2 linked regions of the Methylosarcina fibrata AML-C10 genome follow. The protein of the gene in region 1 binds, or shares a complex with, the protein of each later gene. Links are inferred from orthologs where the notes say so. Each region holds a gene or a part of one and is shown on either strand. Other genes may lie near its edges.

Region 1 (9,535 bases):
AAAGCCGGCCAGTTCGTCAATCTACAGCGGCCGGACGGGTTGACGCGCAGTTATTCGATTGCCGATATTCCCAGGGAAAACAACGCCTTGGAATTTCATATCCGACGCTTGCCCGGCGGAAGATTCAGCGAATGGCTACACCAGGAAGTTACGGTCGGCGATCAAATAGCGGTCTCGGAGCCCAGAGGGCACTGTTTTTATTTGCCGGACAGAAAGGATCAGGGAATTCTGCTGATCGGCACGGGAACAGGCCTTGCTCCTCTGGCCGGCATTCTGACCGATGCGTTGTCGCATGGCCATTCCGGACCCATTCTGCTTTTTCACGGCAGCCGAGAGATTGAAGACTTATACCGGATAGACGAGATGCGCGATCTTGCGGAGCGGTATCCGAATTTCCGTTATACGCCCTGTCTGTCCGGTAATCGTGTTCCCGAAGGTTTTGTCTGCGGGCGGGCGAACGACGTTGCGATGTCTTCGATTGCCGACCTGAAAGGCTGGCGCGTTTTTCTCTGCGGGCATCCGGACATGGTCAATCAGATGAAAAGGCACGCTTTTCTTAAAGGTGCCGCCACAGCGGATATCTATACCGACGCTTTTGTCCTGGCCAAGGATAACGAGCTGGCGGTTGCTTGAGTCGATCTTGTTTATAAAGGCTCCGCGCCTGTAGGCAAGAGCCGATTCGCTTCATTGGGCCTCGAATTCTTGGCGGGAATAATGACGGCCGACGCTTTTTTCCGGCCGGCCTTCTCAAGCCTCGACCGTGACGCCTGTCATTGAGCCGGTCAAGTCCTGCAGACCGGTCCGTTTGGTCCGAACAACGCCGGGAATGATTGAATGGACGGAGAATGGACAGGGGTGGACGTTCAACTTTTTCTCGAGCGGTATGTGTTATATCGGTCGGTAATTGGGTTTGATTTTATGACTCGATTGCCGATCTTATATTGATATAATAATCGGAATAACCAATCTTTGCGCCTGTGCCGATCGAACGTTCGCTCTTTCGTTCCCCAGTCCATCCGCTGTCATTGCCAAGCCGTTATGTTGAATTTTAAAAATATCGCCCTGCGCCGCGGCGCCCGGGTTTTGTTTGATCAAGCTTCCTTCACCATTCACAGGGGCCAGAAAGTGGGCATTACCGGCGCCAATGGGGCCGGCAAATCCAGTCTGTTTGCTCTGATCCGGAACGAACTGCATCCCGATGCGGGCGATTTTTCGATGCCGCCCGGTCTTGAAGTGGCCCACGTGGCTCAGGAAACTCCGAGCTCCGAGCGCCCGGCTCTCGATTATGTCATGGACGGCGACCGGGAGTTGAGGCAATTGCAGCGCCTGTTGCAGGAGGCCGAAGCGATCGACGACGGACTCAGGCAGGCGCAATTGCATGCCGCTCTGGACACGATCGGGGGGTACAGCGCCGAAGCAAGGGCTTCGCGTCTCATGAACGGTCTGGGCTTCAGTCCGGCCCAGGAAAGAAATGCGGTCGCCTCGTTTTCCGGCGGCTGGCGCATGCGTCTCAATCTGGCCCAGGCCCTGATGTGCCGCTCCGACGTTCTTTTGCTCGACGAGCCGACCAACCATCTGGATCTGGACGCCGTGATCTGGCTGCAGGACTGGCTTTGCAAATATCCCGGCACGCTCTTGCTGATTTCCCACGACCGGGAGTTTCTCGACGCCATTACCGACCACGTCGTACATATCGAGCAGAATAAGGCGGAGATTTATACCGGCAACTATTCGGCTTTCGAAAAGATGCGCGCGGAAAAACTGGCGCAGCAGCAGGCGGCCTTTCAGAAGCAGCAGCGGGAAATCGCCCATATTCAAAGTTTCATCGACCGGTTCAAGGCGCAGGCGACCAAAGCCCGGCAGGCGCAAAGCCGGATCAAGGCCCTGGAACGGATGGAGATCATTGTCCAGGCGCATGTCGATTCGCCGTTCAATTTCAGTTTTCCCGAACCCGGACGGATGTCCAATCCGCTGCTGACGCTCGACAAGGCCGACATCGGTTACGGTCAAACGACCGTAATTGAACAAGCCGATCTGTCTTTGTCTCCGGGCGATCGGATCGGCCTCCTGGGCCCGAACGGAGCCGGCAAGTCCAGCCTGATCAAGGTATTGTCGGGAACCATGCTCCCGTTGTCCGGAGAGCGGCGGGAATCGGCCCATCTGAAAATCGGCTATTTTGCCCAGCATCAACTGGAGCAGTTGCGTCTCGACGAGTCGCCTTTGTGGCACTTGCAAAAACTCGATCCTCAGGCCACCGAAAAGGATCTGCGCAATTTTCTCGGCGGTTTCGATTTTCAGGGCGACAAGGTTCTGGAAGCCGTCAGGCCTTTTTCGGGCGGAGAAAAAGCCCGTCTGGTGCTGGCCATGCTGGTCTATCAGAATCCCAACCTGCTGCTTCTGGACGAGCCGACCAACCATCTCGATCTCGAAATGCGCCAGGCCTTGAGCGTGGCGTTGCAGGATTATCAGGGGGCGATGGTCGTCGTTTCGCACGACCGGCATTTATTGCGGGCGGTCACCGACCGATTCTTGTTGGTGGCCGAAGGTCGGATCAAGGTCTTCGACGGCGATCTGGACGACTACCGGAATTGGCTTGCCGAGCAAAAGAAAGGCGAAGAAAAACCGGACTCCGAGAGTGCTCCGGGATTGACCCGCAAGGATCAGCGCAAGCTGGATGCCGAGCGCCGGCAGAAGATGAAGCCGCTGTACGACGCGTTGAAAAAAGCCGAAAATTTGGTTGAAAAATATCATAATGAGCAGCGGCAACTGGAAACGGCTCTGGCCGATCCCGCCCTTTATGAAGATTCTCAAAAAGACCGGTTAAAACAGATTCTGGCCAGAAAAGCGCAAATCGATAAAGCGCTGGAAGAAGCCGAGGCCGGCTGGCTGGAGGCCGAAGAACGACTGGAAGCGGCGAAGTAAGGCTTGATTTTCCTTCAGCCGATTCGATCGGCTGGGCCGAAAAAAGGAATTAAGCTGCGTTATTAATATAGGGAAGGTTACTTCGGCTGTTTAATCCGGCGTGCTTCGCACGGGCCGAAAATACGCTCGTCAGGGAACATGGCGGGTTGCGGCACGAATTATTTTTCATCGGGGGGCGGTATCAATGTATGAAACGATAAAATTGTTGTTTGATATCTGCCTTTTTAGAAAAGGACCCGCCGATATTCCTTATTCCCGGTGGCTGCAAAAAATTCTGCTCCTGACCTATGCCTCTGTCCGTTTTTTAATGCTGAATTTCGACATGGACTGGCGGAACGTGCTACTGCACATCGGAGTGGAGATCACTTTTATCTGGAGCTTCAGTTGGATCATGCTGTATTGTATCGGCAGATTGCCTCGCCTCTGCCAGGTAACCAGCACTTTTTACGGCACGTTTGCCGTGATCGGCTTTTTTACATTGCCGGCGTTTGCCTCGATCGCCATAGGACATGGCGGATGGCTTGTGTTTATAGTGATGCTGGCGATAACAAGCTGGTTTTGCGCGGTAACGGCGCATATTATTTACCATACTCTGGATCAGCGATTAAGCTTGAGCATCGGCGTGGCGTTTTTATTTCTTATGGGATCCTATCTGTTGCTGGATTTCTTGTTTCCCGACCGTTTCGGTATTATTTAAGGAGCTATTATGGGCAGCTATAAACATATTTTGTTGGCAGTCGACTTTTTTGATCAGAATCAGTCTGTTGCGGACAAGGCGAAAGACCTGGCGGAAAAATATCAAGCCAGGTTGAGTATTGTTCACGTGGTCGATACGCTGCCTATTGCCGATCCGGCTTATGAGATGCTGATGCCTTTCGATATGGATTTGACGGCGGAATTCATGGCTACCGCAAAAACCAAACTAATCGCGCTGGCCAAGGAACTGAACGTTGACGAAGCCGATCTGCGGCTGGAGGCCGGCAGCCCCAAACAGGAAATCATTCGCGTTGCTGAAGAAATCCAGGCCGATTTGATCGTGCTGGGCTCGCACGGGCGGCATGGTCTGGCATTGTTATTGGGATCCACCGCCAACGGAGTTTTACATTACGCAGGGTGTGACGTACTGGCGGTCCGTATACAATAAGCGCTGCGAAAATAACCGGTATTCAGGTCGGTACAAGCGACAAATCGCCGGGCGCAAAAAAATCTTTAATTTAGGTAAGTCAAAAAATGATTGGACATATTGAAAGCTACGATCCTGAGCAGCAAACCGGAGTGATAAAAAGCGGAGAGGAATCTTTTTCATTTCATATGGACGACTGGCTTTCGGACGTTCCGCCCGATGCAGGCGATGACGTCACTTTTGAACTTGAGGACGGCAAAGCCAGTCGGATCAGCTTGGTCGGCGCCTATCTGGAGAAACCGAAAGCGGTCAAATTTAAATATCTGGCGGGCGCTTTGTCGCTTTTTTTCGGCTGGGCGGGTTTGTCCCGATTTTATCTGGGAGATTATCGAATAGGGTTCGTTCAGATCGTCTTGACGGCGATTTTGCTGCGGTCGGGGTTTGTGGTTTTCGTCCCGCAATGGGGATTTGTGGAAGCCATTTTGCTGTTTTCGGGAAAAATCGATAAGGATGCCAAAGGGCGCCCGTTGAAATAAACGATGATCAGGATATCGAGACGATCGGCACGGGCGATGGGGCGCCGCCTGTGCCGTCGGGTGATTTAGGGAAGTGTGTCAATAAATCGGATTGGAAAAACCTGAACAAGAGGCATTTCCAATCGATCCTGCGGAATGGATTGGAAATGCCTCCTGATTGGCGTGTTTGGCTTTGCGCCGATATTGGCTCTTGTCTGCGAAGATTTTGGCCTTGTTGAAACGGCCGGCGTATTTGGCTACGGGGTTTTGCCCGGGAGAATTGGCTATTTCTTTCAAATTTCTACGTTTTTTCATACATTACCTCTTATAATACGGAACTGAATTTTTTCAGAAGAAAAGATTATAAATTTTTTAATTAGATTCCGAAACCGTTGTGAAATTCCAAAAAGATTTTGATGTGATCGTAGTGGGCGGCGGTCATGCCGGTACCGAGGCTGCTCTGGCGTCCGCCCGGTGCGGAGCGAAAACGCTGCTGCTGACGCAGAATCTCGATACGCTGGGCCAAATGAGCTGCAATCCGGCCATTGGCGGTATCGGCAAGGGCCATCTGGTAAAAGAGATTGATGCGCTCGGCGGCTGCATGGCCAAAGCGATCGATCTGGGCGGCATCCAGTTTCGTATTCTGAACGCCAGCAAAGGGCCGGCCGTTCGAGCGACCCGCGCCCAGGCCGATCGTAAACTGTACAAACAGGCCGTAAGACACATGCTGGAGAATCAACCGAATCTGGCTCTGTTTCAGCAAACGGTGGCCGACCTGATTGTCGTGGGAGACCGGGTGGCCGGCGTCAAGACTCAAATGGGCCTGAGCTTCATGGCGCAGGCGGTAGTTTTGACCACGGGCACTTTTTTAGGCGGAAAGATCCATATCGGCCTCGAAAATTACAGCGGCGGCCGCGCCGGCGATGCGGCTTCGATCGCTCTTGCCCAACGCTTGAGAGAACTGCCGTTCAGGGTCGACCGGCTGAAGACCGGCACGCCGCCGCGCATCGACGGCAGGACGATCGATTTCGGCAGACTCGAGCAACAGCACGGCGACGATCCGGTGCCGGTGTTTTCCTTTATGGGCAGCCGCGATCAGCATCCCCGGCAAATACCCTGCCATATTACCCGCACCAACGGTAAAACACACGACATCATCCGCGCCGGCCTGGACCGGTCGCCTTTGTATTCAGGCATCATTGAAGGCATCGGACCGCGCTATTGTCCTTCGATCGAGGACAAGATCGTACGCTTCGCCGATCGGGACACGCACCAGATTTTTGTCGAACCGGAAGGGCTCGATACCCATGAAATTTATCCGAACGGCATTTCCACCAGTCTGCCGTTCGACGTTCAGTACGCGTTCGTCCGTTCGATGCACGGCTTTGAAAACGCCGAAATCGTACGCCCGGGCTACGCCATCGAATACGATTTTTTCGATCCGAGAGATTTGAAGGCTTCTCTGGAAACCAAGCACATGCCGGGTTTGTTCTTTGCCGGCCAAATCAATGGCACCACCGGTTATGAGGAGGCCGCGGCTCAGGGTCTGATTGCGGGACTGAACGCGGCGCGCCATGTACAAGGTCTGGAAAGCTGGAGTCCCGGGCGCGATGAAGCCTATATGGGCGTCATGATTGACGATCTGATTACCCGGGGCACCCAGGAACCTTACCGGATGTTTACCAGCCGGGCCGAATACCGTTTGCTGCTCAGAGAAGACAATGCCGATTTGCGTCTGACGCCCAAAGGACGGGAGTTGGGATTGGTCGATGACGAACGCTGGCGTGCGTTTGAAACCAAACGTGCGGCCGTTTCCGATCTGCAGGAAAGCCTGAAACGGAAATGGATCCGTCCGGAAACGGAGCAGGCGGCGCTGGCGGAACAATACTGGGGCAAGCCGCTGCTGAAAGAGGCCAGTTTGATTGAATTGCTGCGCCGTCCGGAAGTCGATGTCAAGCGGCTGCTGTCTTTTCTTGAGGAAGGCGGGACGGTGTCCGAAGCGGTCGGCGAGCAAGTCGAAATCCAGACAAAATATGCCGGCTATATCGTCAGGCAGCAGAACGAGATCGAGAAAGCCTCGCGCTACGATCATTTGCGCCTGCCCGAAGCTCTCGATTATAAAGGAGTTCCCGGCTTGTCCAACGAAGTCAGCGAGAAGCTGAAGTCGCAACGTCCGGAAACGTTAGGACAGGCTTCGCGTATTCCGGGGATTACTCCGGCGGCCATTTCCTTGCTTTTGATTTATCTGAAAAAGAAAAGCGCCTGATGGAACGCTGCCGAAAATTGCTCGTATCCGGACTGGAGTCATTACAGTTTAATCTCTCCGAAAATCAAATAGATCAGTTGCTGGCTTTTATTCTTCTGATCGAAAAATGGAACAAGGCTTATAATCTGACGGCGATACGCAACCGGGAAGAGATGGTGAACCTGCATCTTCTCGATAGCTTGGCCGTGCTTCCTTATATCGAAGGCGGCCGAGTCATCGATATAGGGACCGGTGCCGGACTGCCGGGAATTCCGTTAGCAATAGCCCGGCCTGAAACCGTATTTACTCTGCTCGACAGCAACGCCAAGAAAACGAGGTTTGTGCAGCAGGCCGCTATCGAGTTAAAACTTAAGAATGTGGACGTCCAGTTGGGGCGAGTGGAAAATTTTCATCCGAAAACGACGTTTACGACTGCCATAACCCGAGCCTTCGCCACACTGCCTGAAATTGTCAAACTTTCTTCCCATTTACTCGAAAAAAACGGCATTTTATTGGCAATGAAGGGGCAAAAAGCCGATGCGGAAGTGGCGCAACTGGCAGCGAAATCCGATCTTATCCCGCTTTTGATTCCAGGGATAAAAGTTGAAAGATATGTGGTTAAACTAAAAATGCAAGATATGTCCGAGGAAATGGTGTGGGAAAAATAATTGCCGTAACCAACCAAAAAGGTGGCGTGGGTAAAACAACGACCAGCGTGAATCTGACGGCCTCGCTGGCGGCAGCCAAGCGCCGAGTGTTGCTGATTGATCTGGACCCTCAGGGTAATGCCGCCATGGGCTGCGGTATCGATAAACAAAAAGTAAGCCATTCAAGCTACGATCTGTTGCTCGAAACAGTGCCGGCCTCGGAAACTATTATCAATGTGCCGGAACTTGGTTTTGCAGTGGTCGCCGGGAATTCCGATTTAACCGCCGCCGAAGTCCATTTGATGCAGGCGGACCGCCGTGAGCGCCGGCTGGCCGATGTTTTGCTTCCGATCAAATCGCAGTTCGATTACATCTTGATCGATTGTCCGCCGTCCTTGAACATGCTGACGTTGAATGCCATGGTGGCGGCCAACAGCGTGCTGATTCCGATGCAGTGCGAATATTATGCCCTTGAAGGTCTTTCGGCATTAATGAGCACGCTTAAGAGCATTCAAAATTCGGTCAATCCCGAGCTTTACCTGGAAGGCATTCTGAGAACGATGTACGACGACAGAAGCCGTTTAACGAAAGACGTATCGGAACAACTGGTCGAATATTTCGGCAACAAGGTGTTTAGAACCTGCATTCCGAGAAACATTCGTCTGGCCGAGGCGCCCAGTCATGGGCTGCCGGTGCTGAATTACGATAAAACTTCCCGAGGCGCTGTGGCTTATATCGCCTTGGCGGGGGAATTGATTAGAAAAGAGAAAAATTGACGGCATGGTAGTAAAGAAACGGGGACTCAATCGCGGTCTGGACGCCTTGCTCGGCGAGGCGCCGTCCTCTGTAAAAGAGGAAACACAGCATCAACTGCAAACTCTTCCGATCGAGTTCATGCAGCGCGGCAGATATCAGCCGCGGAAAGACATCGATCCGGAAAAGTTGCAGGAACTGGCGGATTCGATCAAGGCTCAGGGTGTGATTCAACCGGTGGTCGTCCGGAAAATCGATCCGGAAAAATATGAGATTGTCGCGGGAGAACGCCGATGGCGCGCTGCCCAGTTGGCCGGGCTGCAACAAATTCCCGTGGTCGTCAAGGAAATAGACGATCGCACGGCCATGGCAATCGCGTTGATCGAAAACATCCAGCGGGAAGACCTCAATCCCCTGGAAGAAGCCGAAGCGTTAAGGCGTTTGCTCGACGAGTTTCAGATGACCCATCAACAGATTGCCGATGCGGTCGGAAAATCCAGGGTGACGGTGACCAATCTGTTGAGATTGATGGAGCTGCACCCGGAAGTGAAAAAACTGGTCATCAACCGGCAGTTGGAAATGGGGCATGCGCGGGCGCTGTTAGCACTGGAAGGCTCTAAACAGGTTGCGGTTGCCAATAAAATAGTCAAAGAAGGACTGACCGTAAGAGCGGCTGAACGGCTGGTAAAAGAAAGTCTGGAGGCCCCCAAGACTTCTTCGCCGAAAGTAATGGACAAGGATACTTTGCGGTTACAGGAACAATTGACTGCAAGATTAGGGGCCAAAGTCTCCATCGACCATAAGGCCAACGGTACCGGCAAGCTCGTCATCACTTATGCCAGTCTCGAAGAGCTGGACGGCATCATCGGGCAATTCAAATCGTAAGCCCTTTGTCCGTTTCCTGTCGAAACGGGAAAAGCCTTCATGAACTTTTCCCGTTCGCCCAAACCTCAGGATTATAAGCATTTTCTTGCCTGAGTTTTAGTTCTTAATCATTAAAGGCCGGAGTGTTTATGTCGAATATTCTTAAAAATAGTGTGAGATCTCAATGACTACCCCGGTCAATAAAATTCACTAGCCGGGATATTTGTACTATATTTCATTCTATGAAATATAGTTCCAGATTTCTCGATAGCCGAACTGACTCGTCCTGCCTGCCGCAACAGGAAGGAGAATGCACTCATGCCGCTTTCCCGATATCAGGAATGAACCGTTCTATCCGTTTGGAAACAATCTACGAGCTGTTCGACTCCGTACTTAATCCCGACAATAATGATTTTCCTCTCGATGAGGACAGGCCGCATGATTCCGAATGTTCGCATCTGATAAA
Region 2 (9,540 bases), 200 kb from region 1 along the record:
TTTCCGCCCCCGGCTGCTTCTGGCTGGCGCAACGCATTCCGTTCAATCCTTCGGAAATATTCTGGTCGCCGCAGCAGTTGCCGCTGTTGTTTCTCCTTTATTTGCTATTGGCCATCCCATTCTTTTTCGCCGCCTCTGCGATTGGTCTGGCATTATACCGCTACCCGGAGCGGATCTCCGGCATTTATGCCGCCGACTTGACGGGCGCCGGCCTCGGCAGCCTGGCCGTTATCGGCTTGCTGTTTTTAATTCCTCCGGAACGCGCCCTCATCGTTCTGTCGCTCGCCGCGATCCTCGGGCTGATGCCGTTTTACTGCCTGGACACAAAACCGGATCGGTGGATGCTCGTCGCCTGTTTCCTGGCCGCAGGCGCCCTGTTATGGGTTCCTGAACAGTGGCAGTCCCTGCATATTTCGCCTTACAAGGAGTTGCCGCAAGCACTGCTCATTCCGGGCACGAAAGTCGTCGACCACTTTTCCAGTCCCATCGGTTACGTCCATGTCACCGAGAATGACGAGATTCCTCTGCGCCACGCACCGGGGCTCAGCCTGAACGCCGACGTGACGCTGCCTCCGCAACGGGCGCTGTTCATCGATGCCGACAATATGTCGGCCATCACCCGTTTCGACGGCAATCCCGCCAGTCTTTCCTATCTGGATCAGACTACCTCGGCCCTGCCTTTTCATTTGCGTAAACCGGAACATTTGCTGATTTTGGGCGCGGGGACCGGCAGTGATCTGTTGCAGGCGCGCTTTTTCGATATCAAAACCGTCGATGCGGTGGAATTGAACAGCCGGTTGCTCGACTATCTGCGCGAACGGCAGAACGCGTTCAGCGGCGGCTTATTTTCCGCAGACAACATACGCTGGCACATCGGCGAAGCGCGCGGCTTCGTCTCGGCATCGCGGGAGCCGTTCGACATGATCGAGATCTCTCTGCTGGACGCTTTCGGCGCTTCCTCGGCCGGCTTGTATGCCTTGAGCGAAAATTATCTCTACACCGTCGAAGCCTTGCAGGGCTATCTCGAACACCTTAAGCCCCAAGGCTATCTGGCCATCACCCGCTGGATCAAAATGCCGCCCCGCGATCATCTCAAATTGTTCGCAACGGCCGTGGCGGCGTTGAAAAATACCGGTCACTCCGATCCGGAACGCCGCTTGATCCTGATCCGCGGCTGGCAGACCGGCACGCTCCTGGTCAAAAGCGGCGTGGTGACTCCTGCGAAAATCGACGCATTGAAAACCTTCTGCGAAGCGCGCAGTTTCGACGTCGATTATTATCCCGGCATGACCGAAGCCGAAACCAACCTCTACAATATGGTCCCGGAGCCGACGCCGTACCATGCCGTGAAAGCGTTGTTGAGCCCGTTGAGTGAGTCCTACATGGGCGGCTATAAATTCGACATCCATCCTGCGACCGACGACAAACCGTATTTTTTCAAGTTTTTCAAATGGAGCACGCTACCCGAAATCGCGTCGCTGTACGGACAAGGCGGCCTCTCGCTGCTGGAAAGCGGCTACATCGTGCTGATTGCCGGGGCGCTGCAAGCCTTTCTGGCCGGCGCGTTGTTCATCGGCCTGCCTTTGTGGAAATGGCAGGACAAACTCGGTTTCCAGCCCCGCTCGGGTTCTTCGTTACGGCTGTCGGCGTACTTTTTTTGTCTGGGTTTGGCGTTTCTGTTCATAGAAATCGCCTTCATCCAGAAATTCATCCTGTTTCTGCACCATCCCGTGTATTCGGTCGCGGCCGTCCTGAATACTTTTTTAATCGCAGCAGGCGTGGGCAGTTTTCTGTCTCCATGGTGCGGCCGGTATGAAAACGGGCATTGGTATCCGATCCTGGGCATTGCCGTGACCGCCTTGCTGTACCTTGGCCTTCTCGAAACGCTCACCGCCTATTTGCTGCACCAGCCGTCCTGGTTCAATGCCGGGATTTCGATGCTGCTGACGGCGCCTTTGGGATTTTTTATGGGGATGCCTTTTCCCCTGGGTTTGACCCGAATCCATCGGCTGAATCCGGCTTGGATTCCCTGGGCCTGGGGCGTCAACGGCTTCGCCTCGGTCATCAGCACGATGCTGGCGACCCTTATCGCCATGCACTGGGGTTTCAATATCCTGATTCTGGCCGCAATAGGGCTTTATCTATTGGCCGGTCTGTGCCTGTCCGCCGTCGATCGCCATTCGCCCAAGTTGAACACCTAAAGGCTGGGGCCGTCCTTTGGGTATGGCAGGTGGGTTATCCGTTCTGGAACCCCCGCTCCGTTTTATCGGACTGATTCTTTCCCTTGTTAGGCCCGGCGCTAGGGCCTGGGCATTTCCCCCGGAGCAGTCCCCCCCGCATCCTGCAAGGAACCGTACGTCAAGCCGTCCGGCAATGGCACGCGATGGCCTTTGTGATACATGCATTGAATAAAACCGATGTCGTAGAGCCGCTGACCCTCTTCATCGGATTGCGGTTTGACCGGTGAAGAAGTCAAAGGCTCTCTGGCAAACTGTCTGCAATCCTCTTCGTCCCGATGGAACAGGGCAAGATCCTTGCCCTCGCCGGGCAGCACCAAAACACCCGGCCCGGTAGGAATTGAAGCCGAACAGGAAGCCAGGAGCGGCAGCAGCATCAGTGATTTTAAATTCCGCATCATAATCGTAGTCTCCGTTAAAATTTCGACAAAGATTGAAGCCGACTGAGGCATAGAGGCACTCTCCCGGGATTTGCCGGATAACATCAATCATAACCGATTTTGCGGACTCTCTTCCGTTTCAGGCGATAACGCGAAAACCGTACAGGCAATAAGAAAGACTCGCCCGATACGACAAGGAATAACGCCGGGAGGTCGGCACGGATCCTGGTAACAATCGACCAATGGCAGGCCTTTCGCTTCAAGCCGGGCCGACATCAGCGTCGGCTGCGGCCGCCCAGACCCGGCCGTCCGCCTCCCCCCAAGCCGCCTCCTATATTTCCACTGCTTCCGGGAGAAAGGCTGCCTCGCCCGCCGGGTCCCGGCCCTCCGCTCCGGTCAGGGAAAGACGGGCGTCCGCCGTATCGGCCTCCCCACGTACTGTCTTGCCAGTCAGGACGCGGGCGCGGCGACCAGTAGTCGTAACGCCGATACGGTCTGTATCCGTAATAGTAATAGGGATAAGGATAATAATAACGAAATGGCCAATAGCCCCAGCCATAGCCGTAATAAGGGGCATAGCCGTAGTAGTTCCAGCCATAATAACCGTAGCCATAAGGACGGGCATAAATGGCGCAACCTTGCAGCAACAGGACTCCTGCCAGCACGACTGCGGTAACTGTCAAGCGTTTCATAGACTTCCCATCGAAAAAGCGAGCAAATGGTCCAATGCGCATAGTCATGAACAAACCTCGGCCTTAGCGCGCCGGAAGAGGGGGGGAGACCGCAGGCGGCGCAGGCGAATGATATGGCTCGTTCCTGTTTTTGGGACTTGCCATGCTTTCATCCACGAAGTTTCCGGAAACCGGAACACGATTTCCGTGCGCATACATGCACTGAATATAGCTCATGTCGTACCTCTCCTGAGCCTCATATCCCGAGCTGCGAGCGGCTTCCGTTCCCATCAGGCTGCCCGCCAGAAGTCCTCCGCCCGCTCCGACGGCAGCGCCTTCGCCGCCTCCGAAAGCAGCTCCGGCCGCGGCGCCGAGGGCCGTGCCGGCCACCGCGCTACCGACTCCGCTAGCCGAGGCAGCCTGGCTCGGAGCCACTCCGCCGACTTGGCCGAAAGCATACTGGCGGCAATAGGCGTCCTCCAACCGAAACTGATCGAAAGTTTTTCCAGGTCCCGGCAAGAGCAGCACGCCGGGCCCCGTCGGAAGCGTGGTACAAGCGGACAGCATGATCAGCGCTTCTAACCCCCCTGATGAGGGACGTAGAAATCTCATTTTCTTGCCTTGTCAAATCGAAGCCCATAAACAAAGGAAAAACGGATCGCAACCGGTCAGCGAACGACTCAGGCAAACCTGAAGTAAACCCAAAAGGCCAAGTCGACACTCGGCCTTCAACGCGCCGGCTTGGTTCATTCCGTTTCCCAGAAACGATGATTTGAGAAGATCAAGCGCGACTTAGTTCAGCGCAGTCTACTAATTTTCATGAAGAAATGATATTGGCCGGTTAATAGGCAGCGACCGAGTGATAATTCCTCTAATAATCGGAAAGCGGGGAGGAAGAGGGGAATTACTTGCCGATACAAAAACTGGAAAATATTTTTCCAAGAAGATCGTCGGAGGTAAATTGACCGGTGATTTCGCCCAGGGCATTTTGAGCCATTCTCAATTCTTCGGCGACCAGTTCTCCGGCATGGCTTTCCTGCAACAAGCGCAGGGCGTTTTGGACAAACTCGTGGCCCTGCCTGAGTGCTTCGAGATGGCGTCTGCGGGCGATGAACACATCTTCGGCGGCTTCGTTGAAACCGACGCTCTGCTTGAGATGCTGCGTTAACAGTGCCATGCCTGCACCGGTCTTAACCGAGAGATAGACTCGGCTGCCGCGCGCGGATTCGATCAGGGCGGGAGGCTGATTGGTCAGGTCGATCTTGTTGTAGACCTCGGTTAGCGGTATTCCGGGGGGCAAGGTTTCCAGGATGGGCTCGACATCGGGCTCTCTGGCATCGATCAACAGCAGGATCAGGTCGGCCTTGCCGATTTCTTCGCGGGCGCGGCGAATGCCTTCCTGTTCGACGATGTTGTCGCTGTCCCTAAGCCCTGCGGTATCGATAACGTGCAGCGGCATGCCGTCGAGCTGGATGCGCTCGCGCAGGACGTCGCGCGTGGTGCCGGCGACGTCGGTCACGATCGCGGCCTCGTGGCCGGCCAGCGCGTTCAGAAGACTGGACTTGCCGGCGTTGGGCCGGCCCGCCAGCACGACGGTCATTCCGTCGCGCAATAAGCGGCCCTGTTTGGCGGTCTGCCGGATCCGCTCGATGCGCTGAAGCAGTTTGACTATGCGGTTTTCGACGACGCCGTCGCTCAAGAAATCGATTTCCTCCTCGACAAAATCGATCGCCGCTTCGACGTAAGTCCTAAGCTCGGTAATCTCGGCAACCAACTCGTTGACTTGACTGGAAAACAGCCCCTGCATCGATTTTTGCGCGGACCGGACCGATTGTTCGGTGCTGCTTTCGATCAGGTCGGCGACGGCTTCGGCTTGAGCCAAGTCCAGCTTGTTGTTGAGAAAGGCGCGCTCGGTGAATTCGCCGGGGCGGGCCAGCCGAGCGCCCAATTCCAGAATTCGGCGCAGCAACATGTCCATCACTACGGAGCCGCCGTGCGCCTGCACTTCCAGCACGTCTTCGCCGGTATACGAAGCCGGAGCGGGAAAATAGAGGCTGAGGCCGGAATCGATCACGCAGCCGTCGCCATCGAGAAAGGAAGCGTATTGCGCCAGCCTCGGCACAAGGGGTTTGTTATGGAGTTGTTGAGCGATACTGGAAACTAGCGCGCCCGACAGGCGGATGATACCGACGCCGCCGTTGCCCGGCGGCGTCGCGATGGCGGCAATGGTGTCTCGAGTATCGATAACCATTGGCGTGTTTTATGCGGACTGTTCTATTTTCTTTGAAATGTACATTTGCTGGAAGATGGACAGGGTATTGTTGACCACCCAGTACAGAACCAGACCTGCCGGAAAGAACAGGAAGAAGATGGTGAAAATGATCGGGAACATCTTGATCACCTTCGCCTGAACCGGATCGATCGGAGCCGGATTGAGCCCTTGCTGGATTTTCATCGTGACGCCCATGATCAGCGGCAGCACGTAGAAAGGATCCATTACCGACAAATCCTGAATCCACAACGCAAAAGGCGCCTGACGGAATTCAACGGTTTCGCCGAGCACCCAGTACAGGCACATAAAGACCGGAATCTGCAGCAGTAAAGGCAAACAGCCGCCCAAAGGATTCACCTGCTCTTTTTTGTACAGCGCCATCATTTCCTGGTTGAAGCGGGGACGGTCGTCGGCGAATCGCTCCTGCAGTTCTTTCAAGCGCGGCTGGACTTTCCGCATTTTGGCCATCGATTTGAAGCTGGCTTGCGTCAACGGGAACATCAGCGCCTTAATCACCAGAGTGACGCCGATGATGGCAATGCCCCAGTTGCCGAACAGGTTATGAATTTGATTCAGCAACCAGTAAATGGGTTTGCCGATGAAAGTCAGCACGCTGTAATCCACCGTCAGCTCGAGCCCCGGCGCAATCTGCTCCATGACCGGCTGAATTTTCGGTCCGGCGAACAACCGGGACGTCAAGGTGGCCTCCGAATTCGGAGCCACGGTTACCGCCGGCGAATACGATCCGATCACAAACCGTTGGTCCGGAAGCGCCTTGGTGTAAAAATGATTTTCCTGATCGGCCGGAGGAATCCATGCCGAAGCAAAATAATGCTGAATGAAGGCCGCCCATCCACCCTGGCTGGTAGCATCCAGATTGTCCTCGGCCATGTCGTCGAAGCTGATCTTCTGGTATTTTTCCTTTTGGGTATAGACGACGCCCCCGTTGTAGGCGCGCATTCCTCCTGCAAGCATGCTGCCCTGCTTTTCTATATCGGGCGTTCTGAGCAGTTGGCTGTACTGTCTCCCTGTCCACGGAGCCGCTGACTGGTTGGCGACTTTCTGATCCAGCTTGATTTCATAGCTGCCGCGCTTGAACGTATAAAGTTTGGTTACGGCAAGTCCCTTACTGTCGGTCCAGGTCAAAGGCACCGTCAGGGTATCCTGGCCGGGTGCCAAAGTATAAGTTTCCTGACCCGAGGTAAAAGGGGCGTGATGGTCGGCCGCGGCGGCAGAACCCGATCCTGCGATCAGGCCGCTTTGGGCAACGAAGAGTTTTTCCTGGCTGCTGTTAAAGAGACGGACAGGCGAAAGATCGGTTTTCGCTTCCGAAAAGCCGAACATTTTACGCAGGCTGTTGACGTAGGTGTTGGGTTTCTCCACCGGATAAGCCAGCAAGTCCAGATTCTGAATGCTGCCGCCCTGTAGATCAATCTGCAAGGCCAGCACGTCGGTCCGCACGGTAATCGCTTTGCTCTCCGGCGTTTTGGCTGCCGCTGCGGCAGGAGCCGGAGCCTGGCCTTCCGTTGCTGCAGGGGCGGAAGGCGTGGCGCTTGCCGCCGAAGGCAAGTCCTCCTTCGAATGATCGACCGCCGGCTGTTCCACCGTGGCAACCGGAGGTTTGGGGCCGTAATCTTGCTGCCATGCTTGGTAAAGCATGAACACCAGCATGCCAAAAGTGACGATCAGTATAAACCTTATATTATCCATTTTTATTACCAAATTTTTCTGGAACAGGATCAATGCCGCCTGGATGAAAAGGATGGCATTTCAATAATCTTTTAAAAGTCAGATACAAGCCGGGAAGGGCGCCGTGGCGCTGAAGAGCTTCTATGGAATAACTCGAACAGCTTGGATAGAAGCGACAATGATCCCCAAGCAAGGGACTGATAAAGTATTTGTAACACTTTATGATCGCTATGAGCGTGAAGCGCATCGGGATATCAGCCTGAGCCAATGCCTGTCCAGTGACTTTCTCAATAATTCCAGCGGAGCGTCTACAGCGTCCCGGCGTGCCAGAACGACAATGTCCATACCCCCCAAATTTCGTTGCTGGATTCTAAAGTTTTCCCGCACAGTCCGTTTAATGACGTTCCTGTTCACTGCCTTTTTTATATTTTTTTTGGCAATCGCCAAGCCCAGCCTCGGATGATCGAACTCATTCCGAACGGCTAAAAGGGTAAAATACTGATCACTGGATTTTACAGGACTGGCGAAAACCTTTTTATATTCATCCGGCTTCTTCAATCTTAACTGCGGGGGGAAACCAAAATCGCGGGCCGTCACGCAATAAGAAACTAAACCGTTAATTTGGCGCGTCCTTTGGCTCTACGGGCGCTCAAAACCTTGCGGCCGCCGACCGTCGCCATTCTGGCGCGAAATCCGTGAGTTCTGGCACGTTTGATTTTGCTGGGTTGATATGTTCTTTTCATGGTATTTACAAGCCTGATCGTTGAAAGTTAACAAAAACAGATAAAAAAGACTGGGGATGATAAAATAAACCGATTAGACTGTCAATTCTGTAGTGCATTGTTTTATTGCTGTATAGTATCAGCCAAGCGCACGCACTCAATCATAAAATTCAGTATCTTATACCGTAATGAGCTCAATCTGGAATAACTGCCTTTCTAAACTTGAAAACGAAATCTCCAGCTCGGATTTCAGCACCTGGATTCGCCCTCTGCAAGCCATAGAAAGTGACGGCCAACTCAAACTCTTGGCGCCCAACCGGTTCGTTCTGGATTGGGTTAAGGAACATCATTTTGCCAAAATAGAAGAAACCATCCATGAGTTTTCCAACGGCGCTCTGGAATTGAATCTGGAGATCGGCACCAAAAAATCGGTTGCTCCGACTCCGGTCAAGATCGCTCAATCGCCCGAAGCCAAGAAGCCGCAACCCAACTTTTTGAACAAAGCCTTTACCTTCGACAACTTTGTCGAAGGTAAATCGAATCAACTGGCGCGGGCCGCGTCCACTCAGGTGGCCGAGAATATCGGCAAAGCCTATAACCCGCTGTTGATTTACGGCAGTTCCGGACTGGGCAAGACGCACTTGATGCATGCGATCGGCAATGCGGTCATGCAGAAAAATCCGGCCGCCAAGATTATTTATCTGCATTCCGAAAAATTCGTCCAGGACATGGTGAAAGCCCTTCAGCAAAACGCCATCAACAGTTTCAAGGAATTCTACCGCGGCGTGGATGTTCTCCTGATCGACGACATCCAGTTCTTTGCCGGCAAGGAACGCTCTCAGGAAGAGTTCTTTCATACCTTTAATACTTTACTGGAAAAGAAGCACCAGGTGGTTCTGACCTGCGACAAATACCCCAAGGAAATCGTCGGCCTTGAGGACCGGTTGAAATCGCGATTCGGCTGGGGATTGCCCGTTTCTATCGAACCGCCGGACATGGAGACCCGGGCCGCCATTTTAATGAAGAAAGCGGCTCTGGTGAATGTCGACCTGCCTCAGGAAGTGGCCTTTTTCATTGCCCGAAGAATCCCTTCCAATGTCCGCGACCTGGAAGGCGCGCTGCGGCGGGTTATTGCCAACTCCCAGTTTACCGGGCAGAAAATTAACATCGATTTTACCAAAGAGGCCCTGCACGACCTGATCTCGCTGCAGGACAAACTGGTCAACATCGACAACATACAAAAAACCGTGGCCGAATATTTCAAGATACGAGTGGCCGATCTTTCCGCAAAAAACCGGCGGCAGTCCATTACCCGTCCGCGCCAGATCGCAATGAGCCTGGCCAGGGAGCTGACGTCGCACAGTCTGCCTGAAATCGGCGAAGCCTTCGGCGGGCGCGACCATACCACCGTCATCAATGCCTGCAAAAGAATCCAGGAACTCAAGGAAGCCGATCCCAAGATGGCGGAAGATTATTCCAATTTGCTGCGGACTCTGTCTCATTAATCGAGTTACAGCCAGCCATGGCAGTTACCCGGTGAGAAACAACCGATATCGGCCCGCGCGGTCC

What was found.
Region 2: the proteins of mnmG (region 1) and mnmE are in contact, whole or in part, in a solved structure (PDB 9HIP), measured with the Escherichia coli proteins. The link is inferred for Methylosarcina fibrata AML-C10 from one-to-one orthologs.

Annotation. Positions count from the first base shown.
Region 1 is NZ_KB889965.1:3,854,668-3,864,202, forward strand. Bases 4,518-7,390 are described here. They hold mnmG (tRNA uridine-5-carboxymethylaminomethyl(34) synthesis enzyme MnmG), read left to right. Parts: upstream 4,518-4,954; coding sequence 4,955-6,826; downstream 6,827-7,390. Other genes in these bases: A3OW_RS0118040 (NINE protein), read left to right, coding at 4,518-4,581; A3OW_RS29250 (DUF7230 family protein), read right to left, coding at 4,660-4,875; rsmG (16S rRNA (guanine(527)-N(7))-methyltransferase RsmG), read left to right, coding at 6,826-7,390. Outside these bases: A3OW_RS0118020 (2Fe-2S iron-sulfur cluster-binding protein), read left to right, coding at 1-633; A3OW_RS0118025 (ATP-binding cassette domain-containing protein), read left to right, coding at 1,039-2,922; A3OW_RS0118030 (hypothetical protein), read left to right, coding at 3,107-3,619; A3OW_RS0118035 (universal stress protein), read left to right, coding at 3,629-4,066; more of A3OW_RS0118040, read left to right, coding at 4,153-4,517; more of rsmG, read left to right, coding at 7,391-7,473; A3OW_RS0118060 (ParA family protein), read left to right, coding at 7,461-8,228; A3OW_RS0118065 (ParB/RepB/Spo0J family partition protein), read left to right, coding at 8,233-9,090. UniProt on the Escherichia coli protein: NAD-binding protein involved in the addition of a carboxymethylaminomethyl (cmnm) group at the wobble position (U34) of certain tRNAs, forming tRNA-cmnm(5)s(2)U34.
Region 2 is NZ_KB889965.1:3,659,257-3,668,796, reverse strand. What follows is about bases 3,367-6,244. They hold mnmE (tRNA uridine-5-carboxymethylaminomethyl(34) synthesis GTPase MnmE), read right to left. Parts: upstream 5,540-6,244; coding sequence 4,193-5,539; downstream 3,367-4,192. Other genes in these bases: yidC (membrane protein insertase YidC), read right to left, coding at 5,549-6,244; A3OW_RS25365 (hypothetical protein), read right to left, coding at 3,373-3,900. Also shown: A3OW_RS0117095 (spermine/spermidine synthase domain-containing protein), read left to right, coding at 1-2,201; A3OW_RS25370 (hypothetical protein), read right to left, coding at 2,300-2,638; A3OW_RS0117085 (hypothetical protein), read right to left, coding at 2,893-3,309; more of yidC, read right to left, coding at 6,245-7,270; membrane protein insertion efficiency factor YidD, read right to left, coding at 7,263-7,496; rnpA (ribonuclease P protein component), read right to left, coding at 7,478-7,846; rpmH (50S ribosomal protein L34), read right to left, coding at 7,858-7,992; chromosomal replication initiator protein DnaA, read left to right, coding at 8,160-9,476. UniProt on the Escherichia coli protein: Exhibits a very high intrinsic GTPase hydrolysis rate. Involved in the addition of a carboxymethylaminomethyl (cmnm) group at the wobble position (U34) of certain tRNAs, forming tRNA-cmnm(5)s(2)U34.